Linked DNA regions of Phytohabitans houttuyneae. The protein of the gene in region 2 interacts with the protein of the main gene of each other region in a pairwise test. Links are inferred from orthologs where the notes say so. Each region holds a gene or a part of one and is shown on either strand. Other genes may lie near its edges.

Region 1 (9,583 bases), on a different replicon or contig from region 2:
TGATCGCGAGCCTGCGCGCACATCGCCGCGGTTGTGCGGAACCCTTCGAGCGAAGAATCGCCCGATGCGCTGGAACGTCCACAGTGATTGGACCGCCGGCCTCGGGCAGCCACACCTGAACCCCCGTACTGGTCGAACAGCGGCACCAGTTCGAGCAACTGATTGCCGGCGAACGCACGCTCGTGCTCACCGACCACGATCGCGTCCAGCAGAGCCGCGGCCTGGGGTCGTTGGGTCCAGAGCAGGCGGCGGGAGCAGCCGACATCGAAGTACTCGGCCACGATCACGCCGCGAGCAGCGACCAGGGCCACTGCGGACTTGTACTGCAACGCCCGTGAAGACGCCCGATCCTGAAAGTCAGCGGCGCTGCCGCAACCAACCCGCCAGCACGTGGCCCTGCATGTCGTGCGTGTCCGAGGCCATCACGCTCCCTACCCGCTGCCTGCGAGACATCCGCAGCCGCCAACGCCAAGAGCGGGAACGACCAGAACGGGGACAGGCACCACGATCGTGAACGGGGGAGACCGGAACCCGCCTGTGCCGAAGCCTCACAAGGCCCAGTGCCGCACCTCGATGTCGGATCGAACCTTGCCGTGAAGGACGTAGAGCCGGTCGTACGGACGCTTAAACCCAGCGGCCACCGGAGCTGTATGTGCCGCCTTCGACGCCGGCGGGCCGGTACCGGCCGCCGCTGCCCTGCCACTCGCGGTGAGGAGGCTCGATGCTGTACTTCAGCCCGGACGGCGCGCCAGGGCGAGGAGTGCGGGTCCCCTGTGCGGGGTGACGGCTTGGAGCGCGGCGAAGGGTGCGATGCCGGCCTGGATCGCCAGCCCGGTGAGGCGCGCGCCGGGCTGCAGCACTCGACCGGACCCGGCGGTGCGCTCCTCTACCGTGCTCTCCGCGACCTCGCCGCCGCGCCGGCTGGCCAGCCTGTTCCGGACGGCCTCCAGGGCGTAACCCAGCGGCCAGGCGTAATGCCGCAGCACGATGTCGACGGCGCCCGCGGCAGCCAGCCGCTCGCCGAGCTGCTCGGCGCTGTAGCGCCGGTAGTGCCCCGCTTCCTCGTCCATGGGGCCGAACCGCTCCGGGTCGGCGGGGACCGAGAGCAGCAGGTGCCCGCCGGGGCGAACCAGTGGCAGCCACTCCTGCAGTGCGCCGGCATCGTCAGCCAGGTGTTCAAGCACCTCGAACGCGCAGACGAGGTCGTAGGTGCCCGGATCGGGCGTCTTGTGGTGGTCGCCGTGCACCACCGTGCCGCCGACCGCAGTGATCTGGTCGTGCGCCGCCTGCCAGGATGTCTCGTCGGGCTCGACCGCGGTGTAGGTGGCGATCCGGGCCAGCCGTGCGCCGAAGCCGCCCCGACCGCAACCCAACTCGAGGATGGTCGACGGGGCGATCCCCCGCACGAGGTTGCGGACCACCGCCCAGCGAAGGGCGGCGCGCGGGGCGAGTGGAGGCGGGGCTGTCGGGCTCATCGGTGTCCAACCTCGAGGTGGGCGACGGATCGGCGGAGCGGTGCGACGACCTCACCGGGCTGGATGCTCGGCGGCGTTGACCTCGACCACCCCGTCGCCACCGGCACGCAGCCCTCAATGAGGACGGCCACCCGGGGTGGCGCTCGGCATCGAACGTGTCGAATGCCAAGCAGCGCATCCGTAGAGCCTACGCGTACCGGCCTGCCTGCGGAACCCGGAGAACACGTTGCTGGGCGCGGCACCGGCTCCCCGATCCTCACCTGGAGCAAGCCCTGGAGCAGTTCGAGGAACAGTGAAGCCGCAAGTTGGTGGCGTAACCGGACGGTAGCTCTAGGGCTGCCAGCCGGGCGTCGCTGTGTTCACGTTCGGCTCGATCACGCCGCCCGGCCCTGGCAGATGCCGCTCGCACCCGTCACCGTTTGGCGTCCAGGAGCCGGGCCAGCCATCCCGTACGGGTGGCTCGTGCGGCGGACGAGAGGGCGGCTGCGGGGAACAGGGCGTCGAAGCCGTGGAAACCGCCCGCCCACAGGTGCAGGTCGGCTTTGCCGCCGGCGGCCCAGATGCGGGTTGCGTAGTCGACGTCCTCGTCGCGAAAGACCTCTTCCGAGCCGGCGTCGATGTAGGTAGGGGGCAGTGCGGACAGGTCGGTCGCGAGCGCTGGAGACACGTACGGCGAAACCTCGCCGTCGAGGTCACCCAGCAGGCAGTGCCAGGCGAACTCGTTCATCTCGCGGGTCCACACGCCCTCACCGGTGAACTGGCGGCTCGACGTGGTGCTGTGGCGATGGTCGAGCATCGGGCCGATCAACATCTGGGCCGCGATGGGGACCGTGCCGCGGTCGCGGGCCATCAGGGTGATGCCGGCAGCCAGGCCGCCACCCGCGCTGGCGCCGGCGACGATGATGCGGGTCGGGTCGATACCAAGCTCGGAGGCGTGCTCGGCGATCCACAGCAGGGCGGTGTAGCAGTCGTCGACCGCAGCGGTGCCCCGAGCCTCGGGTGCGAGTCGGTAGTCGACCGAGACCACGACCGTGCCGAAGCGGTCGAGCCATTCGAGGGGGATGTCGATCTGCGAGTACCGGTTGCCCATGATCATGCCGCCGCCGTGGATCCAGTAGACGCACGGGGCGTTCGTCGGGCGCAGGCCTTCGGGACGCAGGACGGTCAGCGGGATCGAACCGCCGATGACGAGTTCCTCGCGGTTGCGCTCCGGTGCGGGTGCGGCGGCGTACGGGCGGATCTGGGGGAGGGTCTCGGTGGTCAGCTGCGGCATGGCCGGCATGCTGGTGAGCAGGGCGCCCAGCTCGAGGTCGAGGTTCATCGCGCGAACGCCTTTCCGCCGACGGGGACCTCGTCGGTGTACTGCGAGTCGCCGGTGACCAGCTTCTGCAGCTGGGCGACCAGGGTTTGGGCGGGCTCGGTGGCGAAGAACGCGGCGTGAGCCTCGCGGGTGGTCCAGCCTTCGGTGACGTGGATGACGTCGGGGTCGCTGGCCGAGCGGCCGACCAGGAACACGACGCAGTCGGGGTTGGGCAGCGAGGGGGCGTCGAGCAGCAGTGCGATCACCTCGTCGCCGCGGCCGGGCGCGGCGGTCATCGTGGCGTGGAAGCCGTGTTGGACGCTCATCTGATTCTCTCCTGTCCGATGTTCAGCTCGTTCGGTGGTGAAACAAGCATCGCGGCTTCAGCAGGGGAAACGTTAGAGCGATCCTGTCCGACTCTTGCACAATCCTGCTTCGACGGCGAGGATTGGGTGATGGAGGAGCTCCGGAGCCTGCTCGCTCGTCACGCCCGGCCCGATCTGAGCACCCCGATCGAGGATGTGCTGATCTCGCGGGTCGATCGCACCGCGCCGCCGTCCACGTCGATGTCGGGGGCCGTGCTGGCGGTGATCGCGCAGGGCGCCAAGCGGATCGCGCTCGGCGATCGGGTCTACGAATACGGCGCCGGGCAATACCTGATCGCGTCGGTCGATCTGCCGATCACCGGGGAGTTCACGCGGGCCAGCCCGACCGAGCCGGCGCTCGGTTTCGGGTTGCTGCTGCGCCCGGCGGCGATCACCGAGCTGCTGATGCACGCGGCGCCGGGCGATCTGCCGCCCGTGAGCGGGGCGGCGCCGTCAGGGCTGGCCGTCAGCGACGCGCCAGCCGAGCTGCTCGACGCCGTGGTGCGGCTGCTGCGGCTGATCGAGCGGCCGCGTGACATCAATGTGCTGGCGCCGCTGATCAAGCGAGAGATTCTGTGGCGGGTGCTGACCGGCGAACAGGGCACCGCCGTACGGCAGTTGGGTCTGGCCGACAGCAGCCTCACGCATGTGGCGCGGGCCGTGCAGTGGATCCGCGACCATTACGCGCAGGCGTTTCAGGTGGAAGATCTGGCCCACCTGAGCGGGATGAGCGTGTCGGCGTTCCACCGCAATTTTCAGGCGGTCACGGCGACCAGCCCGATCCAGTTTCAGAAGCAGATCCGGCTGCAGCAGGCGCGGCTGATGCTGGCCACCCGGCCCGGTGACATCGGCGGGGTGAGCCGCATGGTCGGCTATGACAGCCCGTCGCAGTTCAGCCGGGAGTATCGCCGCCAATTCGGGGCTTCCCCGAGCCAGGACAACGGACGGCTGCGACCCGTTATGACCTCGTCCCCAACCATGTGAAGGGGACGGTGATGACCTCGTTGGATCCCAGACCGCTCAGCCGGTCCTGCGTAGCCGCCTGGTCCACAGCTCGATCGTGACCACGACCAAAAGCAGCGCCAGCGCCAGCCAGAATCCGACGCCGGTACCGACGAAGTCTCCCGCGGCCTGGTCGGGCGGCACCTTTCCGCCCTCCCGGACCCGGGTCTCGATCAGGCGCAGTACGACCAGTTCGCCCGCGACCAGCAGTCCTGCGGCGACTCCCGCCAAAATGGCGAGGACGGCATGCGACCGGCCGCGGTCCTTGCGCCGCAGGCGCCGGTCGACGGCGACGGCCAGCGCGGCGAAAGTCACCAGCATGGCCCCGATCAGCAACGGCTGCGGTGCCAGCCGGTCCTCACGCCATCGTGACGGCGGCGCCAGGTGACCACCGGTCACCTCGGGTGTCCCCCAACCGCGAGGACCGCTCCGCGGTAGGTGGTGGTGCCACCCGGATCGGCCCGCCCGTAGCCGTCCGGCAGGCCACACGAGACGGTGGCGAAGGGTAGAACGAAGCAGAGCAGGACGCCGACGAGCAGGCCCGGACGCATCCATCCACGACGCCGCGTGGCGCGTCCCGAACCAGGCGTGGGCGTGACCGCGGGCAGCTCGCTCGTGCCGGCCGCCGCGATGCGCGGCGCCGGTGCGGTGAGCGACGTACGCGGTACACGCAGAGCCCCCTCGACGACCACGGTTTCCGGACGCTCCACAGTGGTGGGTGGTATCCCGAGCCTCTGATGCAGAATGTTGGCCGCTTGAGGGATTCGGCTCCCGCCACCGACAAGGAGAACCCCCGCCAACCGGTCGGTCGTCAGCGCGGCAGTGGCGATCACCTCCGCGGTGAACTCGCCGACCCTGGTCAGGATCGGCTCCGCGGCGGCCTCCAACTCTGCGCGGGTCAGGTGGGAAGCAGCGGGCTGGCCGGCGATCCGCAACGGCGTGTAACTGGCGCGGGACAGACTCTCCTTCGCCGTGCGCACCTCTCGCAACAGCGGCACCCGATCGTAGCCAGGGTCGTCGATGCCTGGTAGCAGGCACTGCCTGGCGAGATGGTCGACCAACGCGGCATCGATATCCAAACCGCCAAGGTCCATCCCCGCCGACGCGAGCACCCCTACCCGCGTACCGCAGCTGACGACAGCGACGTCCGTGGTGCCAGCACCGATGTCGACGACCACGAGCGGCCGGTGCGTGCGGATGCCGAGAACGGTCGAGAAGTACGTCGCCGCGGCGACAGCCTCGCTCACCGTGTACACCTCACCCAGGCCCGCGCGTTCCGCCGCCTCGGTGAGAACCCTTTGGCGCGGCGCGCCCCAACCGGTGGGATACGTCATGACGACGGACGAATCTCGGGGTAGCACTCCCGCCTGGCTGCGCACCTGGGCCAGCACGGCTGCCAGAGCGTCCCGGACATCGACGTGCCGGGCGCCCAGCAGCAGCACGCCGTCATCGACCCTGCGCTTCGGATGCGGCTCGAACGCGCCCGGCTCGGCCAGCCCGAGCCGCTCAGCGTCGCGGCCGCTAGCCAACCGGCCATCCGCGCCCGCGAACACGGCCGAGGGCAGCAGCTCCGACCCGTCGAACAGCAACGGCCGCACCGATCCCGAACGCTCCAGCGCAGCGGCTGTGTTCGACGAACCGAGATCCACCGCCAGTCGGTACGCCGCCACCGCCGGCAGTCTAAGAGATCAGTTCAGAATGAGTTGTCTGAGGCAGATCACTGAGCAGGCGAGGCTGATCAGTGCTTGGTGGATGTCGGCGCGGCGTTCGGTGCGCAGGCGGAGCTTCTTGAACGCGTGCAGCCAGGCGATTGTGCGTTCGACGTACCAGCGGTGCTTGCCCAGACCGGATCCGTGCCCGGCGCCCCGGTGGGCGATGTGCGGGGTGATGCCGCGGGCTCGGACCAGGCGACGGTACTTGTCGTGGTCATAGCCGCGGTCGGCGTAGATGCGGCGCGGTCGTTTTCTGGGCCGGCCACGCACGCCGCGGACCTGAGGGATGGCGTCAATGAGGGGCAGCAACTGCGTGACGTCGTTGCGGTTGCCGCCAGTGAGGGTGACAGCGAGCGGGATGCCGGCCGCGTCGGTGATCACGTGATGTTTGCTGCCCAGCTTGCCCCGGTCGACCGGGCTCGGGCCGGTGTGCTGCCCCCTTTGAGCGCGCGCAGGTGCGAGGAGTCCACGATCGCCGCAGACAGATCCAACCGCCCGGCGGCGCGCAACTCGGCCAGGATCAGCTCGTGCAGCTGCTGCCAGACGCCAGCCTCGTGCCACTCCTTCAGCCGCCGCCAGCAAGTAGCACCAGACGCGCCGAACGCGGCCGTCGGCAATGCGTTCCACGACACCCCGGTCCGGGCCGCGAACAGGATCCCTTCCAGCGCGGCCCGGTCGGAGGTCCGGGCCCGGCCCGGATAGCGGTATCGCCGCTGCCGCACCGGAATCAGTGGCTCCAACCGCGACCACAGCTCATCTGTGAGCACCGCATCAGACACCTCAGGAGTGTCGAACACCCTGAACAGCAACCCGATCAGACACGCCAGCTCATTCTGAACTGATCCCTAAGCCCACCCATCGACCGGGTTCGTGCAACAGTTCGTGCCCGTCGAGCGTGTTGGAACCGATGAGAGGTGGGAGTGGTCGAGACGCTGGACGGGGTCACCACGATCCTGCACTCCGCGCGTTTGGTGTTGGGCAGGCCGCAGGGAGCCTGGTGAGCTATGGCGTCGACGGCAGTCGACCGTTGCGGGCGACCGGCGTCGCGGTGGACCTAGCCGGCATGGGCACGTGCAGTTCGTGTCCGTCACCCATCAACGTGTTCTTCGACAGCACCGGCCGATTCATACAGCTCCGGCTGTGTCCGGTAACGAAACGCCAATCCACCCGGCTGGAATCGAATACGGCCGAAGACGGGCCCGGATTGGCTGGATCAGCTCGCGCTATATCACCAGGGTGTCGAACCGGCCTTCCCGGCGGCGGACGTGCCCACGCCATCCCGCTACCAGCGCGATGAAAGTCCAGCCGCTGCCGCCCAGAACCAGTGACCCCAGCTTGGCGGTGGAGTCGACCCGATCGGCCTCCTTGAGCGCGATCACACCGTTCGGATCGGTGAGAACGGTCAGGGTGTCGCCGATCTCGTAGTCGGGGGCGCTGCCTCGATAGATCAGCGGCTCGCCGAGCGGCCCATCGTCACCCTCGAGCGTGAACGTGTGCCGCTTACCGGCGACCTCAGCGTCGACGACGGTTACCTGCTGACGGACGCCGCGATTCTCCAGAGCCAGGTCGGGGGCGAGTTCCACCGACCCGACAAGCACGAACAGGCCGGGAATGAACGACAGCAACGACAGCCACATCGCTCGGTGCAGCAAACGTACGACGATCATGAAGGCCAGGCAGAAGGCGACTCCCGTCACGATCGAAATGACCTTCGACCCCACCGCGGCGTACGCGATCGCGGTATTGAGCGCGATGAAAGCCAGGCCAAGCAGCACCACCAGCGCCGTCCTGGTGGCCGACTTGCCCGCCGGCCAGGCTCCCGCCCAGCGGGTGGAACCAGCCGGCGGCGCCGCGGCTGGACCGGATCCGTACGAACCGAACCTGGCCGGAGGCGTTCGGGTGAATCGCTGGTCGGCCTCTCGTCCTCCGTCCGGCTGGATCCGGTCTGGTGGGGCGGGTTCGGAACGCATGACCAAGATCATAACGGTGGCCGACACCCAACTTGAGCGTGCCTGGAGGCCATGGAGGCGCGCGGGCCGTACGGACCCGGTGCCGCTCCAGTAGGCTAGGGGTACTGCTCCACCGTTCTGCCCTGGCCGCGTTCGACTCCGGGCCACCAGCGTGCACGGCCGCCGGCCTGCGCCGGGCAGCTCATTCTTCAACGTTCGGAGACTTCATGGCGGTACGCCGCCCCCGTTCCACCGCACCTTCAACCGCCTTCGGCGAGCTGGGCGTACCCGCCGCGCTCGTCGAGGCCCTGGCCGCCGTCGGCGTGACAACGCCGTTCCCGATCCAGGCGGCGACGCTGCCCGATGCCCTCGCCGGGCGCGATGTGCTCGGCCGGGGACGTACCGGGTCAGGCAAGACCTATGCGTTCGCGGTGCCGCTGCTGGCCCGGTTGGCGGCGCGCCCCGCGTCGCGCCGTCCGGGGCGGCCCCGAGCGCTGATCCTCGCGCCGACCCGCGAGCTCGCCACACAGATCGAGGCGTCGATCGCACCGCTGGCGGCGGCCGTCAAGCTGCGCACGCTGACGGTGTTCGGCGGGGTGGCCGCGGACCGTCAGATCGCCGGGCTGCGTTCCGGTGTGGACGTTCTCGTCGCGTGTCCGGGCCGGCTTCTCGACCACATCGAGAACGGTCACGTCAGTCTCGACGCGGTCGAGGCTACGGTGCTCGACGAGGCCGACCACATGGCCGACCTCGGCTTCCTGCCGGTCGTCCGGCGGCTGCTGGACCAAACGCCGCGGCGCGCTCAGCGGCTGCTCTTCTCGGCCACGCTCGACGCCGGCATCGACGTCCTGGTCCGGCGGTACCTCGTCGATCCGGTCACCCACAACGTCGACGCCGCGTCGGCGCCGGCGGCTGTGCCGCACCACGTGTTGCACGTCACCCATCAGGAGCGGCTGTCCGTGCTGGTCGACCTGGCCGCCGCTCCGGGCCGCACGCTGGTCTTCGCGCGCACCAAGCGGCGGGCGAAGACACTCACCCGTCAGCTCGTCGAGGCAGGTGTGCCGGCCATCGAGCTGCACGGCAACCTCGGGCAGAGTGCGCGGAGCCGCAACCTGACGGCCTTCGCCGCGGGCAGCGCGACCACCCTGGTGGCGACGGACATCGCCGCCCGCGGCATCCATGTCGACGACGTCGCGCTCGTCGTTCATGCCGACCCACCGGCCGAGTACAAGGCATACCTGCACCGCTCCGGCCGGACCGCCCGGGCCGGTGCGACTGGCACGGTCGTCACTCTCATGACCGACGACCAGATCGACGGGGTACGCCAACTCGCCCGGCAGGCTGGCATCACTCCGACCACCACACGGCTCCGGCCTGGGCACCCGCTCCTCGCTCAGATCGCCCCCGGCCCGCGCACGTTGGTCGCCCCGCCAGCCGCCGAGCCCGCAAAGGCCACCGGTCGCGGCCGGTCCCGGGCATCTGCCGCTCCCAAGACGACCAGCCAACGCCGCAAGACCGGTTCCCAAGCGGCGGGCAGCGCGCGCGGCAGCCGGCACACCGCCACGCCAGCCGCGCGGCAGGTGTCCAGTGCAGCCGCCTTCTCCGCCGGAAGCCGCGCCGGTACCACCCGTCGCGGTGGCCGGCCTCGATAGGCCCGGTTCCACCTGGCGGGACGGACCGGACGGACCGTGTAGCCGCTATCGGACCGTCAGGGTTTGACCTCGTCGGTTTCGCCGACATCGCGCAGGTGGCTCTCCACGTGCGCCGTCAGTCGCGACCG
Region 2 (7,546 bases):
CCCGCTCGGCCATCGCTGTCCCCCACTTGCAAAACGGGCGCGCGGCGGACGCCGCGCACTCCGGTGGCTGGCAAGAATACGGAACGTGAAGACGTCCGACAACATGCCGCACCGCTCGTACCCAATTCAGAGGCCGCCAAACCCACAAACCGGGCAAAGGACACTCTAGTCGATCAATCGTCGCGATCGTCGCCGTACTCGGAGAACCATCTCGCCAACCTGCCCCGGCGGCTCACCGCGCGCAGACGCCGCTCGGCGGCGTCGCGCACCTGGGCGGTGGCGACGATCAGCAGGCTGTCCCCCACCTTGAGGCGGGTGTCCGGGCCAGGCACGAAGCCGACCCCGTCGCGGAGCACGAGCGTGACCGAGGCGCCGACCGGCAGGCGCAGCTCGTCCAGGTGCACGCCGGCCAGGCGCGAGCCCGGCGGCACCTCCATCTGGAGCAGGTCGGCGCGCATGTGCTCCAGCGGCGCGCTGTCCACGTGTATCTCTGTGGCCTCGGCCGGCGCGGAGACCCGCAGCAGGCGGGCGACCGGGGCGAGCGTGCCGCCCTGTACCAGGGTGAAGATCACGACCAGCACGAACACCACGTCGAACAGCTGGGCCGCGCCTTCGACGCCGGCGGACAGCGGCACGGTCGCGAGGACGATCGGCACGGCGCCGCGCAGCCCGGCCCAGGACAGGAAGGTCTGGTCGCGCACGCCGATCCGGAACGGCGTCGCGGACAGCACCACCGACAGCGGCCTGGCCAGCAGCACGAGGGCGAGGCCGGTGACGATCGCCGGTACCAGCGCGTCGGCCAGCCGCGCCGGCGAGGCGAGCAGGCCGAGCAGGACGAACAGGCCGATCTGGGCGAGCCAGGCCAGCCCGTCGGCGAACCCGAGGATCGCCTGGCGGTGCGGCAGGCGGGCGTTGCCCAGCACCACGCCGGCCACGTACACGGCGAGGAAGCCGGAGGCGTGCGCGACCGCGCCGGCCGCGTACGCGAGGACGGTCAGGCCCACCGCCGCGATCGGGTAGAGCCCGGCCGACGGGAGCGCGGCCCGGCGCAGCGCCCACCGGCCGCCGAACCCGACCAGGTACCCGATGGCCGCGCCGGCCGCCAGCTCGTACACGACGACCAGCACCTCGTACCACCAGGGGTGGCCGCCGCCGACCGGGTCCATGGAGAGAAGGAGGACGAGGAGGACGGCCGGGGCGTCGTTCATGCCGGACTCGGCCTCGAGCGTGGCGACAAGCCGGGGTGGCAGCCGCAGCCTGCGCAGGGTGGCGAAAACGGCCGCCGCGTCCGTCGAGGAGAGCACCGCACCATAGAGGAGGGCGAGCCGCCAGTCGAGGTCGAGCACCAGGTGTACGGCCACGCCGACGACGACCGAGCTGGCCATCACGCCCAGCGTGGCGAGCGTGGCCGAGACGCCGAGCACCGGGCGCAGCTGTCCCCACCGCGCGGTCAGCCCGCCCTCCGCAATGATCACGATGAGCGCGCAGAAGCCGAGGGTCCGCGTGAGCTCGGCGTTTTCGAACTCGATGCCCAGCCCGGACTCGCCGAGCGCGACGCCGATCGCCAGGTAGACCAGGAGGCTCGGCAGGCCCAGTCGGGTGGAGAGGCGCACCGCGCCGACGGCCACGAGCAGGACGACCGCCCCCATGAGGAGGGCGACCTCCATCCGGTCCGTCACCAGGAGGTCTCGCGGAGCGCGTCGAGGCGGCCGGCGAGATCGACCGAGCTGCCGGCGCCGCTCACCTCGAAGAGCTTGTCCCGGCTGGCGGCGCCGGAGCGGAGGGTGACCTGTGCGGGCCGCACGCCCAGCGCCTCGGCCAGTGCCCGTCGAGCCGCCTCGGTGGCCCGCCCGTCGACCGGCGGCGCGTGCACCGCGATCACCAGCGCCGGCCCGAACGGCCCGTCGTGCCGCCCACCCACCCGCGCGCGTGCGGCGCCGGGCTTGACCCGGACCGGCACGGCGAGAGCGTCAGGCGGCGTGACCATGCCTCATTTTGCCGGTAGGACGGTCGGCGCGGGATGGTATGCCGCTGGAGAAAACTACACGCGGCGGGCGTCGGCGAGCAGCGCGCTGTCGGGCTCGCACCGGCCGCACGGGCTGAAGCCGAGCTCGACCGCCTCGCCCACGGGCAGCGGCTCGCTCTCCCGGCCGAGCAGGTGCACGCACCCGGCCAGGTGGTACCGCGGGCGGCCGTCGATCACCAGCACGTCGGCCGTCATCCGGGCGACCCGGGCGGCGTCGGCGGGCGACACGTACTGCGCGGCGGGCTCGTCCGGCGGGTCGTCCTCGTCGAGGATGTCCGCCGTGGTCTCCTCTGCCGCGACGTCGGCCGGCGGGTAGTCGAGCGTCTGGCGAGCCGGGTACTCGACCTCCGGCTCGGCCACCGCGACCGGCGACTCGAAGACCATGGTGCTGTCGGACTGCCGGGCTGGCGCGTAGACCGGACCGGACCGGCGAGCGAGCGGCTCGGTCGCGCGGGCCGCGGTCAGCGCCCTGCGCTCCCGCTCGCCCTCTCCGACCTCGTCGCCGGCACGCTCCCGCTCGTCGTCGTCGGCAAAGCCGGCGTCCGCACGGGCGGCGGCTGCCTGGCGGGCACCGACGACCAATGCGACGGCGGCCAGAAGGCTCGCCGCGATGGAGCTGATCAGCAGCGCGCTCGACCCGTTGGCCAGGCCGATCACGAGCAGCGTGACGGCGACGAGGATGAGCAGCAGACTTCCGACGATCACGGCTCACCCCCGCCGCATGAAACGGCTTTTCTCGAATGTGTTGTGCGTTTAGCGGCCGGACTCGAGCGCGCCCGAACGGCCACCGCCGTACGAACCGGCCAGACCAGCGGTCGCCAGGCCACCGCTGCCACTCTGGACGCGGTTGCTGTCGGCGCGGGTCATCTCCGCTTCGAGGCCCTGCCCCCGACCGTCGAGGTCCCGCAGCTGGCTCTCCAGGTACGCCTTGAGCCGGGTGCGGTACTCGCGCTCGAACTGCTTGAGCTCCTCGATGTGCTTCTGGAGAGCGGTGCGCTTGGCGTCGAGCCCGCCCATCGCCTCCTGGTGGCGCTGCCGGGCGTCCCGCTCCAGGGCGTCGGCCTTGGCCCGCGCCTCGCGGGTGACCTCCTCCGCCTTGGAACGCGCGTCGGACAGCAGCTTGTCGGCTTCCCGACGGGCGTCTGCCACGTGGTCGTCGGCGGTGCGCTGGGCCATCATCAGGACCCGCAGGGCCTGCTGCTCGCCGTCGCCACCGACAACCGGACCGCCCTGTGAGCGCACCTGCTCGAGCTCCGCCTGCATGGCCCGTGCCGCCTGCTCGGCGGCCGCCTTGTCCCGCTGGACGCGGTCAAGCTGGGCCTTCATGTCGTTGAGCTCGGCGGCCAGTCGCGGGTCGGCACCCGGGCCGGCTGGAGCGCCGCCACGACCGCCACCACCGCGCTCGACCTGAGCTCGGAGCTCGTTGTTCTCTTCGATCAGACGGGCGAGTTCGCGCTCAACCTCGTCAAGGAAGGCGTCGACCTCCTCCTCGTCGTACCCCCGCTTGCCGATCGGAGGCTTCTTGAAGGCGACGTTGTGAACGTCGGCCGGGGTGAGCGGCATCGAAACTCCTCGGGTCAGTTGAGGCCGCGTAGCGGCTGGTCACCAGCTGTTCAGCTAGTGATCAACCGCCCTACCACGTACATCAGCACGAACAGAATAACCAGCAACACAAGGGAGGCTAGGTCGAAGCTGACAGTACCAATTCGCAGTGGTGGGATCACACGCCTCAACGCCCGCAGGGGTGGATCGGTGACGGTCCACACGGACTCCAGTGCCGCCGCGGCCCCCGGCTGGGCTGCCAGCGACGGCCGTACTGGAGCACCGCACCTAGGACAAACCGGGCAAGAAGGGTCAAGAAGAAACCGTAAAGTACCAGGTAGATGACTTGTAGGGTGATCGACAGCACGGCAGGCGGTTCCCTCGGTCGGGTTAGTCAGCTCAGGTTGAAAAACCCGCCCTCTGCGATCTTGGCCTTGTCCTCCGCAGTGACCTGGACGTTGGCCGGAGAGAGCAGGAACACCCGGTTGGTCACGCGCTCGATCGTACCGCGCAGTCCGAAAGCCAAACCGGCGGCGAAATCGACCAGTCGGCGGGCGTCCGCCTCATCCATCTCGGTGAGATTAATAATCACTGGTACACCGTCGCGGAAGTGTTCGCCGATGGTCCGCGCTTCCCGATAGGTCGTCGGGTGGAGCGTCGTGATCTGGTACCGCTGGTCCTCGTCCGCCACGACCGCGCGCTCGCGGAGCTGCACCTGGGGCGCGAGGGCAAGGTTTTCCCGAGTCGGGTACGAGACGGGCTCCGGCGCACTCGGCCGGGTGATCGACCGGACGCTGGCCCGCTCACCGTCGCGGTCCAGGTCCCCCGACCCGACTCGCGCGACAGCTCGCTGCGGGACGGTGAACGCTCCAGCGGGACGCGCTCGCCCAGCCGCGACCGCGTCCGCGGCGGCGGCTGCTCGTCGAGCTCCTCGTCCTCGTCCGCGAACTCCTCCGCGTACCGGCTCGTCCGGCTCTCCCACCCGTCCCGCGAGTCGCGGTCCCGGTCGCGGTAGCCGCTCTCCCGGTACCGCCCCTTGCTCTCGTAGCCGTCGTCGTAGGAGCGGTCGTCGTCCTCTTCCTCGACGAGACCGAGCCAAACCCCCGCCTTGCGCAGTGCACTCATACCCGTCCTCGCTTCGCTGCGGGCGGGCATGAGGCTCCCGATGCGCTGAGCCCAACGATTCGCTCGCTTCGCTCACTCATGCCGCTCACCTCCCTCCGCCGGGTGACACACACCCCCTGGCGTGCCACGTCGCGTTCCCGCACACCGGCCTGAGGCCCCACTGAGGAACCACGAATAACAATGGTGTAGTTCGGTGCCCGGCCGCCAGGCTACCGCAGCTTGGGGCGGGTTCCGAGCACCGCGCTGCCGATCCTTACGTGTGTCGCGCCGGACGCGATCGCCGGTTCCAGATCGGCACTCATGCCCGCCGAGACGGTGGTCGCCTCCGGATACGCCGCGCGCAGCCGCGCCGCCACCTCGGCCAACTTTTCGAAGGCCGCCTCCGCGGCCCAGTGCTGCGGCGCGACCGCCATGACGCCGGCGAGCCGCAGCGGACCCGCCTCGGCCACCGTCAGCGCCACCCGGTCGAAGTCGCGGTCGGGCTCCACGGTGGACCCGACCACCGCGCCGCCCCGTGCCGGGTCGCCGTCGATGCTCACCTGTACGAGGACGTCCAGCGGACGCTCCCGGTGCCGCTCCGCCGCGCCGTGCAGCGCGCGGGCCAGCCGCACGCTGTCGACCGAGTGGACGACATCGGCGTACTCCACCACCGAGCGGCACTTGTTGCGCTGGAGCTGGCCGACGTAGTGCCACCGCACCTGCGCACCGGAGGCGGCGACCGCCTCGGCCTTGGGCGCGGCCTCCTGGTCGCGGTTTTCCCCCACGTCGGTGACGCCCAGCTTGGCGAGCACCTGCACGTCGGTCGCCGGGTAGGTCTTGGTGACCACCACCAGCGTCACCCCGGCCGGGTCCCGGCCGGCGGTCGCACAGGCAGCGCCTATGCGTTCACGTACGGCCGCGAGCCCGGCCGCTATCTCCTCTTCACGCACCGTGAAAGTGAATCAGGAGCCGTTCTTGAGGAAGTCGGGCACGTCCACGTCGTCGAAGAGCACCCGGCGGGCCGGCGGCGGCGCGGCCGGCGAGACCGGCGGTGCGCTGGTCGGCAGCGGGGTCTCCACCCGGGGCACCACCTTGCGGGGGGCCTCGGCCGGCTTGTACGCGGGCGCGCCACCGTCGAAGCCGGCGGCGATCACGGTCACCCGCACCTCGTCGCCGAGCGCGTCGTCGATGACCGCGCCGAAGATGATGTTGGCGTCCGGGTGGGCGGCGTCGGTGACCAGCTGGGCCGCGTCGTTGATCTCGAACAGGCCGAGGTCGGATCCGCCGGCGATGGACAGCAGCACGCCGCGCGCGCCGTCCATGCTCTGCTCCAGCAGCGGGCTGGAGATCGCCTTCTCGGCCGCCTCCACCGCGCGGCTGTCGCCGCGGGCGCTGCCGATGCCCATGAGCGCGCTGCCCGCGCCGCTCATGACGCTCTTGACGTCGGCGAAGTCGAGGTTGATCAGGCCGGGCGTGGTGATCAGGTCGGTGATGCCCTGGACACCGGAGAGCAGCACCTGGTCGGCCTGCCGGAAGGCGTCCATCATGGAGATCCCGCGGTCGCCGAGCGCCAGCAGCCGGTCGTTCGGGATCACGATGAGCGTGTCGCACTGGTTGCGCAGCTCGTCGATGCCCGACTCGGCCTGCACCTGCCGCCGCTTGCCCTCGAAGGAGAACGGGCGGGTCACGACGCCGATGGTGAGCGCGCCGAGCTTGCGGGCGATCTGCGCCACGACCGGCGCGCCGCCGGTGCCGGTGCCGCCGCCCTCGCCGCAGGTCACGAAGACCATGTCGGCGCCCTTGAGCACCTCTTCGATCTCGTCGCGGTGGTCTTCGGCGGCGTTCTTGCCGACGTCGGGGTTGGCGCCCGCGCCGAGCCCCCGGGTCAGCTCGCGACCGACGTCGAGCTTTACGTCGGCGTCGCTCATCAGCAGCGCCTGGGCGTCGGTGTTGATCGCGATGAACTCGACGCCCTTCAGGCCCACCTCGATCATGCGGTTGACCGCGTTGACGCCGCCTCCGCCGATGCCGACGACCTTGATGACCGCGAGGTAGTTGTGCGGTGGTGTCATCAGGTGGCCTTCCCTCCCAGGTTGGTGCCAGGGTCCGATGAGCGAAGGCGTAACCCTCACCCTCTACTAGAGGCTTAGAGTTATGTCAACTACTGATCCTCTCCGGCAACGTATGCGGAGGTACGGCGTGATCCAAGGACCGACACGCCGACTCGTTTACCGGATAGTGACGACTTCTGGCGCGCTGACGTCGATCCGGTCGCCTTTTTCCCGCAGCAGCGCGGTCGCGACCTGAGATTTCGTGTCGCTCTGGCTGGAGTCGCCCCACACGATCAGGCGCCCGCCGCGCAGCTCCAGCTCGATCTCCGCGGGGCCCTTCACGACAACGGCGGCGACCTGCTTGGCCAGCTGCGGGCTGAGCGAGGTGAGCACCTCCAGCGCGGACCGGGTGGCCGGGTCGTCCGGGCCCGGCTTGGCCACGCGGGCCACCGGCAGTCCCCCGGGCTTGGCGCTGACGGTGTGGAACGCGACGCCGTGCCGGTCGACGAGCACGTACCTGCGGCCCTGCGGCACCACCGCCACCGGCGTGCGCTCCACCACGTCGATCGCGATCGTGCCGGGCCAGTCGCGGGAGGCGATCACGTGGTCGACCGGCGCGAGGGTGGCCAGCCGCTCCTCGATGCCGCCGAGGTCGACGCGGGCCAGCGCGGTGCCGTCGCGCACGCCGGCCGCCTCCCGCACCTCCTCGGCGGAGAGGATCTCGGTGCCCGAGACGCGCACCTCGCGGACGCCGAAGACGCCCGTGCCGTACACGATCCAGGTGACCAGACCGACCAGCGCGAGCACGGCGCCGACGGTGGCC
Region 3 (10,288 bases), 1.2 Mb from region 2 along the record:
GCTCCGGCATCCCGGCCGTCACCCCGTCCCGGCCCGCCCGGCGCTGCGAGATCGCAAAGGCGCCCTCCCGGTCACCGCCCCGGGCTGGCAGAGGGCGAGGCGGAGGGCGAGGCGGTCGGATCCGGCGAAGGCGTGACGGAAGGCGAAGGCGAAGGTGTGGGCGACAACGACGGTGAGGGCGACGGCGGCGGGCCCGGTGTCGTCGGCGGGCAGATCGGGACCGCGTCGCCGATGTGGAGCAGCAGGTTCGGGCTGCCATCGAGAGGATCCCGGACGGCGCCCGGCGTCGCGGCGGCGATCACGGCTGCCGCAACCTCCGGCGGTGTGGCCTCGGGATGCTCGGCCAGGTAGAGGGCGGCGGCGCCGGTCACGTGCGGTGCCGCCATCGAGGTGCCGCTCAGGCTGCGGGTGGCGTCGTCGGAGGCGCCCCACGCGGACATGATCCCCACGCCGGGCGCGAAGAGGTCGACGCAGCCGCCGGTGTTGGCCCACCGGGCGCGGGCGTCGTCGCGGTCGGTGGCCGAGACGGTGAGCGCCTCGCCGACGCGGGCGGGTGACTGGTTGCAGGCCGGGCGGGGCTCGCCGCCGGAGCCGTTGCCGGCCGACAGCGCGAAGGTGATGCCGCTGGCGATGGCCCGCCGTACGCCGTCGTCCAGGGCCGGGTCGGGGCCGCCACCCAGGCTCATGTTGGCGACGGCGGGCTTACGGACGTTGGCGGCCAGCCAGTCGACGCCGGCCAGGACCGTCTCGGTGGTCCCGCCGCCGGCACAGTCGAGCACGCGGACCGCGACTACGCGGGCGGCCTTGGCCACGCCGTGCGCGGTACCGGCGATCGTGCCGGCCACGTGCGTGCCGTGGCCGTGGCAGTCGTCCGCCGGGCCGCCGTCGATGGCGTCGAAGCCGCTCTCGGCCCGCCCGCCGAAGTCCGCGTGGGTGGTGCGCACGCCGGTGTCGATCACGTACGCGTGGACGCTGGCGGCGTCGCTCGGGTAGGTGTACGCGCTGTCGAGCGGCAGCGCCCGCTGGTCGACGCGGTCCAGGCCCCACGACGGCGGGCCGGACTGGGTGTCGGTGAGGTGGTGGGCGATGCTGCGCTGCACGTACGCCACCGCGGGGTCGCGCAGCAGCGAGCCGGCCTGTTCGGCGGTCATCGTGGCGGAGAAGCCGTGCAGCGCGGTGCTGTAGGTGTGGCGGGCGGTGACGCCGTACCGGTCAGCGACCGCCTCGGCCTGGATCGCGCCAGTGGTCACAACGATGTAGACGCTGTCGCTCGTGGACGGAGCCGGTGCGGGCGCAGGTGTGTGCGACGGGGCGGGCGCCGGCGTGGCCAGCGGCACCGCGATGGTCATGAACACGGCGACGAGACCGAACACGGCCCTCACCTGCCCTCCCGAGGCGGGACTAAATGTCCCTTTTGTACCTCAAGGAGCGCGGGCGCGACAGGCGATTACTCCGATCGGTTGGCCGGTGCGGGCGCCTTGCTGGCGCGGATCTCGTGTCCCACGCTGGTCAGGCACCGCCCGCTGGCCAGGTCGAACTTCCAGCCGTGCAGCTGGCAGGTGAGCTGGTTGCCGTCGACGATCCCGAAGCGGGTCAGGTCGGCCTTCAGGTGCGGGCAGCGGCGCTGCACGACCCAGTCGCCCAGGCGGATGTCTTCCTTGTCGGCGTTCTGGAAGTGCTCGTCGTACCAGCCCTCGGCGTACTGCAGCCGCTCCTCGGACAGGCACTTGAAGAACGCGTACACGAACTCGTTGTACTGACCGATCCGGGCCGCGGAGAAGCGGCAGGACAGAAACAGCGAGTTGACCCAGTCGACCTCACCGATGTGCAGCAGGTGCTCGACAAGGGCCCGCTCGGTGCGGAAGCGGTAGCGGACCTTCTCATCGCCGTAGGGCCGCACCTGCCCCTCCGGAAAGTCCACCACGATCGACTCGACCGACTCCCCGTCATACCCGACCAGGTCGAAGCGGACCGGCCCACCCACACCCTTGGCCAGATAGATCGACTCGTCCAGCAGCGGCTCGATGACCCGCTTCATCTCCTTGAGCACGTCGATCTCGGGGTGCCGCCACGACGCCTTCGCCGCCTCGATGACCGGACGCTTACGCTCCCGCATCTCCTCCAGGTGCGCCCGCTTGTTGGCGAAGAACTCGTCCACATCGGTCGGATGCGTCGTCGTGCACGAGTCCGCGGTCAGCTCCGACACCGAGCCGGGCAACAACACCACACCGTTGGTTCCGCCAACCTTGGCGTACTCCGCCATGAACACCGACTGGTCCGGGAAGATGTTGCCCTCGTCGCCGAAGATGTCGTTGAACTGCCACAGCTCGTCATCCAGAAAACACGGCGGACCCGCGATCGGGAACACATGCGACGCCTTGAGATCGTCGATGTAACGGAATGTGCGGTCGAACTGCCGATCCCGCTTCTGCTTACCGAACGCGGTCTTCGCCGTCTGCGGCAGCTCGTACACCATCGGGTACCAGATCGCGCCAGAGAACTGCAGCATGTGCGCGTGCACATGCCCCAACTCCGCGAATGTCGACAGGTCCGTCGGCCGCGCGTCGTTCTGGTTCAGCAGCCGCACCCCGCCGTACTCCACCCACAGCGACGAGTCCCCGATCGGCCCGTCCGTCGGCGACGTCAACGCCTGGATCATCACCTTCAGCCCACCATCGAGCTCCAACACCTCGTTGGTCTTCGTCTCGATGAAGCTCGTGAACCCCAACTCCCGCAGCTCATCCTCAAGCTCGCTCGTCGGGTACTCCGGCAGCAGCACCGTCGCCTTCTTCGACACAAAACGCTTCAGATGCTCCGCGTCGAAGTGGTCCCGGTGCAGGTGAGACACATACAGGTAGTCGGTACGCCCCAAACTCTCCCAGTCCAACAGCGAGTTGTCCGGGAAGGGGAACCACGACGCGAAATACGCCGGGTTGACCCACGGGTCGCACAGGATACTGCCCGCGGCCGTGTCGATCCGCATGCTCGCGTGCCCGGTACCCGTCACTCGCACCGCACTGCCTCCACACTCGTTGCCGCTCGCAGTCGAGGTTACGTTCCGACGCTACCGGGCGCGCGGCCACATCCCGGCGCGGGGCACGATTCCCGCGCATGCCAGACTTACCGCAGATCGGATCGAGGGGAAGGACCCGAAGGTGGCGGGTAGCGAGCCGGTGACCTCACCGGACCAGCGCAAGCCGGGCGGCCGTAAGGCTTCCCGCATCGGCGCGGTTTTCACGATCCTGGTGCTGCTGTCCTTGCTGATCGGCAACCACACCGGCCGCGTCGAGGACGTCTTCCTGATCGTCATCGCCGGCGTGCTCACGCTGATCCTGATCGGCGACGTGGTGCTGCGCCGAAACGGCCTGCGTTCCTAGCAAGAATTTTGAGCTACCGCGACGTCCGCGGTGGTCCAGACCGTTGCTCCCGCGGCCTCACCCTCCGCGGTTTCACAACCGGACCGGCCGCTGGGCTCGGGATGGCTCATCGGGTCGAGGCGGCCAATCGCGGTAGGGCAGAAACGCGACCCGCCATGCGATCACCACGAAGATGTAGAGGCCGGCGCCGCCGACAAACCACCACAGCGCGTCGCGGCGGCGGTAGGAAGCACGCGGCGCGAGCCAGGCCGTGACCACCACCGGAACGGCGATCCAGCCCAGATCGGCGAGCGGGCCGCTGCCCATCGCGCCCTCGATCAGCTCGCGGGTGGCGGTGGATGACACCACCACTCCCAACACCAGCAGCGTGGCGATCAGCGTGCGGGGCGCTCGCCTGAGCGGTGGGCGTGAGCTGAGCGAGCCATCGAGCATGGCCAGCAGGATACGAGCCGAGGCAGGACGGCGGGAGCCGCTCTTCGCCGGCCGCAGGCCCTGGTCTTAGGCCCGGCGACCACGGAGGGTGAGGCCGCGGGAGCAACGGTCCGGACCACCGCGGGCGTCGCGGTAGCTCCCGGTCTGAAAAGGATCTTCAGGCCGGGAGGCGCTCACTGGCCGCGGAGGATGTCCTTGACCTCCTTGAGCGCGGCGTCCACCTCGGCCTCGAAGTAGCCGCCCGGCACAAGGCCGAACTGCGCCCGGTCGATCTCGTTGGGGCTCATGGGCATCGGGCCGCGGCCGGTCACCGCGTTGAAGATGCCCTCGAAGAGGCGGTCGACCTGGGCCGGGTCGTAGCCGCTGCCGAAGCGCCGCACCTGGAAGCCGCGGCGCAGCTGGTCGATGCGCTGGAGCTCCGGGGGCAGGCCGGGCATGCCGGGCGGCGGGCCGCCCATGGAAGGGCCCCCCAGGCGCATCTCGGCTGTCATGTCCTTGCCGTGGCGGCCGGGCTCGGCGAAGCCGTCGAAGCGTTCGTCGCCGCCGTAGCGGTCGTCGGGCGGGCCGCCGAAGCCGCCGGGGGGTGCGCCGAAGCCGCCGGTCGGAGGGCCGTCGTAACCGCCGCGGCCGGGGGGCGGGCCGTCATAGCCGCCACGTCCGGGCGGGGGTCCGTCGAAGCCGCCGCGGCCCGGGGGCGGGCCGTCGAAGCCACCGCGTCCGGGTGGAGGGCCGTCGAAGCCGCCGCGGCCGGGCGGGCCGTCGAAGCCGTTGCCGCCGCCGTAGCCGCCGGTCTGGTCGTAGCCGCCCTGGTCGTCGTAGCGGCCGTAGGGGTCGCGGCCAGCCTGGGCGGGCATCGGGCGCTGGGGCATCGGGGGGCCGCCGGGGGGCATGCGGTCGTCGCGCAGCGGCGGGCCGATACGCTCCGTCATCGGGCCGCCACCCATGCGATCGGGTGGGCCCATGCGGTCCGGCGGGCCCAGCCGGTCTGGCGGGCCCATGCGGTCGGCGGGGGCGAGGCGGTCGGGCGGGCCCATGCGGTCGGGGACGCGGCCGTAGCCGCCGCGCTCCTCCAGCTCGGCGAGCTGCCGCTCGACGCGGTCGAGGTGGAGGTCGACCTGCCACTCGTCGTAGCCGCCGAAGCGCACGCGGAAGACCACGTCGTGGACCTCCTGCGAGGCGACCGGGGCTCCCACCGGGTCGCCGGCCAGGGTGGCCTCCACGCGGTCGAGGAAGGCGTCCACCTCATCGACCTTGTAACCGCGACGCAGCGCCCGGCGCCGGAACCGCTGACCCTGACTAGCCACCTATGTCACCTTCCGTCCGCGCTGCCGGTCTCGCTGGCGGCCAGCTGTCCGCACGCGCCGTCAATCTCCCGACCTCGCGTGTCACGCACTGTGGTCGAAACGCCGGCTTCGCGCAAGCGCCGCACGAACTCCCGCTCGACCGGCTTCGGGCTCGCATCCCAGCGGCTGCCCGGCGTCGGGTTGAGCGGGATGAGGTTTACGTGGGTCGACCGCCCGGCGAGCAGCCGCCCCAGCAGGTCGGCTCGCCACGGCTGATCGTTCACATCCCTGATCATCGCGTATTCGACGGACACGCGGCGACCCGTGCGGGAGGCGTAGTCCCACGCGGCGTCCAGCACCTCAGCGACCTTCCAGCGTTGGTTGACGGGCACGAGTTCGTCGCGCAGCTCATCATCGGGCGCGTGCAACGACAGCGCAAGGGTTACGGAGAGTCCCTCTCCCGCCAGCCTACGCATCGCCGGCACCAACCCGACCGTGGAGACCGTCACATGGCGCTGGGAGAGCCCGAGCCCCTCCGGCGCCGGCGCGCACAGCCGCCGGACCGCATCGACGACCCGGGAGTAGTTGGCCAGCGGCTCGCCCATGCCCATGAACACCACGTGCGACAGCCGCGGCGGCGAGCCGGAGACGGCACCCGAGGCGGCCACACCGGCCAGGTAGACGGCCTGGTCGACGATCTCGGCGGTGGACAGGTTGCGGGTGAGGCCGGCCTGGCCGGTGGCGCAGAAGGGGCAGGCCATGCCGCAGCCTGCCTGGCTGGAGATACAGACGGTGACGCGGTCCGGGTAGCCCATCAGCACGCTCTCGACCAGCGAGCCGTCGTGCAGCCGCCACAGCGCCTTGCGGGTGGCGCCGTCGTCGCAGGCCATCTCGCGCACCGGGGTGAGCAGGCGGGGCATCAGCGAGCCGGCCAGGCGGTCGCGGGTGGCGGCAGGTAAGTCGGTCATCTGCGCGGGGTCGCGCACGAGCCGCCCGAAGTAGTGGGTGGACAGCTGCTTGGCCCGGAACGCCGGCTCGCCCAGCTCCGCCACCAACGCCTGCCGGCCGGCCAGATCGAGGTCGGCGAGGTGTCGCGGGGGCAGCGCCGGGCGGCGCCCCGGCGCGTCAGGGCTGATCGGGAGTACGGGCAGGCTCGTCATAGCTCGTCCAGTCTCCCATGCGCCCGCTTTTGGCGCGGACTCGTGTCAGGTGAAGACGGCCAGCAGCAGGTACGCGGTCGGCAGCGCGAACAGGATGGAATCAAGCCGATCCATCAGGCCACCGTGTCCGGGCAGCAGGTTGCTCATGTCCTTGATGCCCAGGTCGCGCTTGAGCATCGATTCGGCCAGATCGCCCAGTACCGACGCAATCGACAGTGCCAAACCGAACACGGCACCCCACCACGGCTCGACGTCGAGCAGCAGGTAGAGCAGGATCGCGCTGCCCACCGCGGTCGCGACGAGTGAGCCGGCCAGCCCTTCCCACGACTTTTTGGGGCTGATCGTGGGGGCCATGGGGCGCTTGCCGAAGAAGACGCCGGCCACGTACCCGCCTGTGTCGGAAAGCACTACCGCGGCGAGTGTGACGATCACGCGGCGGGCGCCGTCGTCGGGCTCGGCGAGCAGTGCGGCGAAGCCGCCGAGGAATGGCACGTACACCGCGATGAGCGTGGCCGCCGCCGCGTCCCGCCCGAAGCCGGACAGGCCGTCGGCGAGCCGCCACACGAGCGTGGCCAACAGCGTGACGAGGAAGCCGAGCATGAGGGCGTCTTCACCGGCGTACCAGGCCATGCCGATCGTGACCAGGCCACCGGCGGCCAGCGGCACCGCCGGCGGGTGCGCGCCCACGGCGCGCACCGCGCGGCTCATCTCCCAGATGGCGACGCCGAGAGCGACCACGATCACCGCGAGGAACGCGGGGCGCCACACGAACAGCGACGCGATGACCACCGCGCCGAGCGTGACGCCCACGCCGATCGCCGCGGGCAGGTTGCGGCCGGCCCGGCCGGTCGCGCGCCGCTTTCCGGGACCGGGGCGCCGCGGCCGCACCGGGTCGGTCGCCGGCTCCGCGTCCGCCTCGGCGCGGGGTTGCACCTGCGGGTACGCGGCGGTCTGCGCTTCGGCCTCGGAGTACGGAAGGTCACCCGACCCCGTGTACGGCTCGTCCGCGCGCCCGTTACGGGTCGGCCACTCGCCGGCCGGCTCGCGGTCGGGCTGGTCCAGCCAGGGGTCCGGCACCCAGGAGTCGGGTGCCCGGTTGGGCGTCTGGTTGCCGTAGGGGTCGAGTTGCGACATCAGACCTCGAGCAGCTCGGTTTCCTTGTGCTTCACGAGCTCGTCGATGTGCGTCACGTACCGGTGGGTGGTGTCGTCGAGGTCCTTCTCCGCACGGCGGCCGTCGTCTTCGCCGGCCTCGCCGTCCTTGACGATGCGGTCCAGCTCTTCCTTGGCCTTGCGGCGCACGTTGCGGATCGCGACCTTGGCTTCCTCGCCCTTGTGGCGGGCCACCTTGATCATGTCGCGGCGGCGCTCCTCGGTCATCTGCGGCAGCAGGATGCGCAGCTGGGTGCCCTCGTTGTTGGGGTTGACGCCCAGGTCGGAGTCGCGGATCGCCTTTTCCATCGCGCCGAGCTGCGAAGCGTCGTAGGGCTTGATGATCGCCATCCGTGGCTCGGGGGTGCCCACGGAGGCCATCTGGGTCAGCGGGGTGGGGCTGCCGTAGTAGTCAATGATGATCTTGGAGAACATCGCCGCGTTGGCGCGCCCGGTGCGGATCGCCGCGAACTCCTCCTTGGCGTGCTCGACCGCGCGCTCCATCTTTTCCTCGGCCTCGAGGAGGGTGTCGTCGATCACCTGCCCCGTCGCCTCCCTTCTAGCTAGTTAGCAGTGATCAGGGGTGCCGATGCTCGCCTAGTTGGCCGTGATCAGCGTGCCGATGCGCTCGCCGCTCACAGCCTTGACGATCGTGTCGTCGCCCTCGGCTCCGAACACCAGCATCGGCAGACCGTTGTCGCGGCACAAGCTGAAAGCGGCGGCGTCGGCGACCCGCAGGCCTCGCTGCAGCGTCTCGTCGAAGGTGATCGTGTCGAGCTTGACGGCGGTGGGGTCGGTGCGCGGGTCGGCCGTGTACACGCCGTCGACACCGTTTTTGCTCATCAGCACGACATCGGCGTGGATCTCCAGGGCCCGCTGCGCGGCGACGGTGTCGGTCGAGAAGTACGGCATGCCGGCGCCCGCGCCGAAGATCACGACGCGCCCCTTCTCCAGGTGGCGGATGGCGCGCAGCGGGATGTACGGCTCGGCGACCTGGGCCATGTTGATCGCGGTCTGCACCCGCGTCTCGATGCCCTCCTTCTCCAGGAAGTCCTGGAGCGCCAGGCAGTTCATGACCGTGCCGAGCATGCCCATGTAGTCGGCGCGGGCCCGGTCCATCCCGCGCTTTTGCAGCTCGGCGCCGCGGAAGAAGTTGCCACCGCCGACGACAACCGAGACCTGCACGCCGCGACGCACGACGCTCGCGATCTGCCGGGCCACGGCCTGCACGACATCGGGGTCGACACCGACCGCGCCGCCGCCGAAGACCTCACCGGAAAGCTTGAGCACCACGCGGCGCGAACGCCCGGGGGGCGGTGCGGTCGGATCGTCCATCGTCGCGGGGTCTCCCGCCACCGTCTGCGTCATCCGGTCCGCCCTCCGCCGTCGTTGGCTGCCTTGCTGATGGTGCTGGTGGTGCTGGTGTGGCGCGCTCCGGCGTCACCGGCGCTGCCGCTCACACTACGTGACAAGGAGGCCGCCGTGACGGTCACGTCCACCGGCGGCCTCCTCGGCTGTTCGATCTTGTACTGGCGCTTCGTCTTCGCAGTCGGAAGGCCGATCAGGCCTGGCCGACCTCGAAGCGCACGAAGCGGGTCACTTCGATGCCGGCCTCGCCGAGCACCTGCTTGACCGACTTCTTGTTGTCGGCGACCGACGCCTGCTCCAGCAGGACGAAGTCCTTGAAGAAGGCGTTCACCCGACCGTCAACGATCTTGGGCAGCGCCGCCTCCGGCTTGCCCTCCTCGCGCGCGGTCTGCTCGGCGATGCGGCGCTCCGACTCCACGACATCGGCCGGCACCTCCTCGCGGGTCAGGTACTTCGGGCGCATCGCGGCGATCTGCATCGCCACGCCACGCGCGTCGGCGTCGCCCGCCTCGTCGGTCTTGCCGGTGTACTCCACCAGCACGCCGACCGCCGGCGGCAGGTCCTGGCTCTTGCGATGCAGGTAGACCGCGGCGGTGCCGTCGACGACGCCGTAGCGGTTGAGCACCAGCTTTTCGCCGATCTTGGCGGACAGGTCCTGCACCGCGTCGGCCACGGTCTGCCCGTCGGCCAGCGTCGAGGACAGCAGCTCCTCAGCGGTGGTCAGACCGGCGGTGTCACCGTGCTCGACAAGGCGCTGGGCCAGCGCGACGAAATCGGCGTTCTTGGCGACGAAGTCGGTCTCGCAGTTGAGCTCGAGCAGCGCCTTGCCCGAGTGCGCCACCAGGCCGTTGGCGGCGGTGCGCCCGGCACGCTTGCCCACGTCCTTCGCACCCTTGATGCGCAGGACCTCGACAGCCTTGTCGAAGTCGCCCTCCGCCTCGTCGAGCGCCTTCTTGGCGTCCATCATGCCGGCGCCGGTGAGGTCGCGGAGCTTCTTGACGTCCGCGGCGGTGAAGTTGGCCATGACTCTCTCTTTGGGTCGTGGTTGTCGACTGGCTTGTGGGTCCTACTCGGCGGCGGCCGGCGCCGGCTCGTCCGCCTTCTTCTCGGTGTCCTCGAGCAGCTCGCGCTCCCACTCGGGCAGCGGCTCGTCAGCGCCGACCACACCAGGCTCGGGCTTCTCCTCGGCACCGCTGCGGGTCGCGCGGCCGGAGCGGGCGATCAGGCCGTCGGCGACCGCCGTCGCGACAACCTTGGTCAGCAGCTCGGCGGAACGGATCGCGTCGTCGTTACCCGGGATCGGGAAGTCGACCTCGTCCGGGTCGCAGTTGGTGTCGAGCACGGCGATCACCGGGATGCCCAGCTTGCGGGCCTCGTCGACGGCGATGTGCTCCTTCTTGGTGTCGACCACCCAGATCGCGGCCGGCACCTTCTGCATGTCGCGCAGGCCACCGAGCGTGCGGCTCAGCTTGTCCTTCTCGCGGGACAGCTGGAGGGTCTCCTTCTTCGTGTACCCC

Evidence for each region.
Region 1: the proteins of ftsZ (region 2) and Phou_RS50420 interact in binary tests that used the Escherichia coli proteins (3 or more experiments, as listed by UniProt). The link is inferred for Phytohabitans houttuyneae from one-to-one orthologs.
Region 3: the proteins of ftsZ (region 2) and rlmN interact in binary tests that used the Escherichia coli proteins (3 or more experiments, as listed by UniProt). The link is inferred for Phytohabitans houttuyneae from one-to-one orthologs.

What each region holds. Positions count from the first base shown.
Region 1 is NZ_BLPF01000005.1:365,046-374,628, forward strand. What follows is about bases 3,676-6,518. They hold Phou_RS50420 (Hsp70 family protein), read right to left. Parts: upstream 5,813-6,518; coding sequence 4,538-5,812; downstream 3,676-4,537. Other genes in these bases: Phou_RS50410 (AraC family transcriptional regulator), read left to right, coding at 3,676-4,124; Phou_RS50415 (hypothetical protein), read right to left, coding at 4,161-4,463. Outside these bases: Phou_RS50395 (class I SAM-dependent methyltransferase), read right to left, coding at 732-1,475; Phou_RS50400 (alpha/beta hydrolase), read right to left, coding at 1,888-2,796; Phou_RS50405 (putative quinol monooxygenase), read right to left, coding at 2,793-3,101; more of Phou_RS50410, read left to right, coding at 3,231-3,675; Phou_RS50430 (hypothetical protein), read right to left, coding at 7,078-7,824; Phou_RS50435 (DEAD/DEAH box helicase), read left to right, coding at 8,031-9,455. UniProt on the Escherichia coli protein: Forms membrane-associated dynamic filaments that are essential for cell shape determination. Acts by regulating cell wall synthesis and cell elongation, and thus cell shape.
Region 2 is NZ_BLPF01000001.1:1,256,008-1,263,553, forward strand. Bases 4,690-7,546 are described here. They hold ftsZ (cell division protein FtsZ), read right to left. Parts: upstream 6,745-7,546; coding sequence 5,635-6,744; downstream 4,690-5,634. Other genes in these bases: Phou_RS05855 (YggS family pyridoxal phosphate-dependent enzyme), read right to left, coding at 4,903-5,622; Phou_RS05865 (cell division protein FtsQ/DivIB), read right to left, coding at 6,901-7,546. Also shown: Phou_RS05820 (hypothetical protein), read left to right, coding at 1-89; Phou_RS05825 (potassium/proton antiporter), read right to left, coding at 174-1,667; Phou_RS05830 (DUF167 domain-containing protein), read right to left, coding at 1,676-1,987; Phou_RS05835 (hypothetical protein), read right to left, coding at 2,042-2,731; Phou_RS05840 (DivIVA domain-containing protein), read right to left, coding at 2,780-3,589. UniProt on the Escherichia coli protein: Essential cell division protein that forms a contractile ring structure (Z ring) at the future cell division site. The regulation of the ring assembly controls the timing and the location of cell division.
Region 3 is NZ_BLPF01000001.1:2,472,571-2,482,858, forward strand. Bases 4,186-7,162 are described here. They hold rlmN (dual-specificity RNA methyltransferase RlmN), read right to left. Parts: upstream 6,253-7,162; coding sequence 5,119-6,252; downstream 4,186-5,118. Other genes in these bases: Phou_RS10850 (DivIVA domain-containing protein), read right to left, coding at 4,186-5,113. Outside these bases: Phou_RS10830 (S8 family peptidase), read right to left, coding at 72-1,373; Phou_RS10835 (Rieske 2Fe-2S domain-containing protein), read right to left, coding at 1,448-3,013; Phou_RS52475 (DUF2631 domain-containing protein), read left to right, coding at 3,156-3,377; Phou_RS10845 (hypothetical protein), read right to left, coding at 3,450-3,809; more of Phou_RS10850, read right to left, coding at 3,983-4,185; frr (ribosome recycling factor), read right to left, coding at 7,386-7,943; pyrH (UMP kinase), read right to left, coding at 8,001-8,738; tsf (translation elongation factor Ts), read right to left, coding at 8,965-9,795; rpsB (30S ribosomal protein S2), read right to left, coding at 9,838-10,288.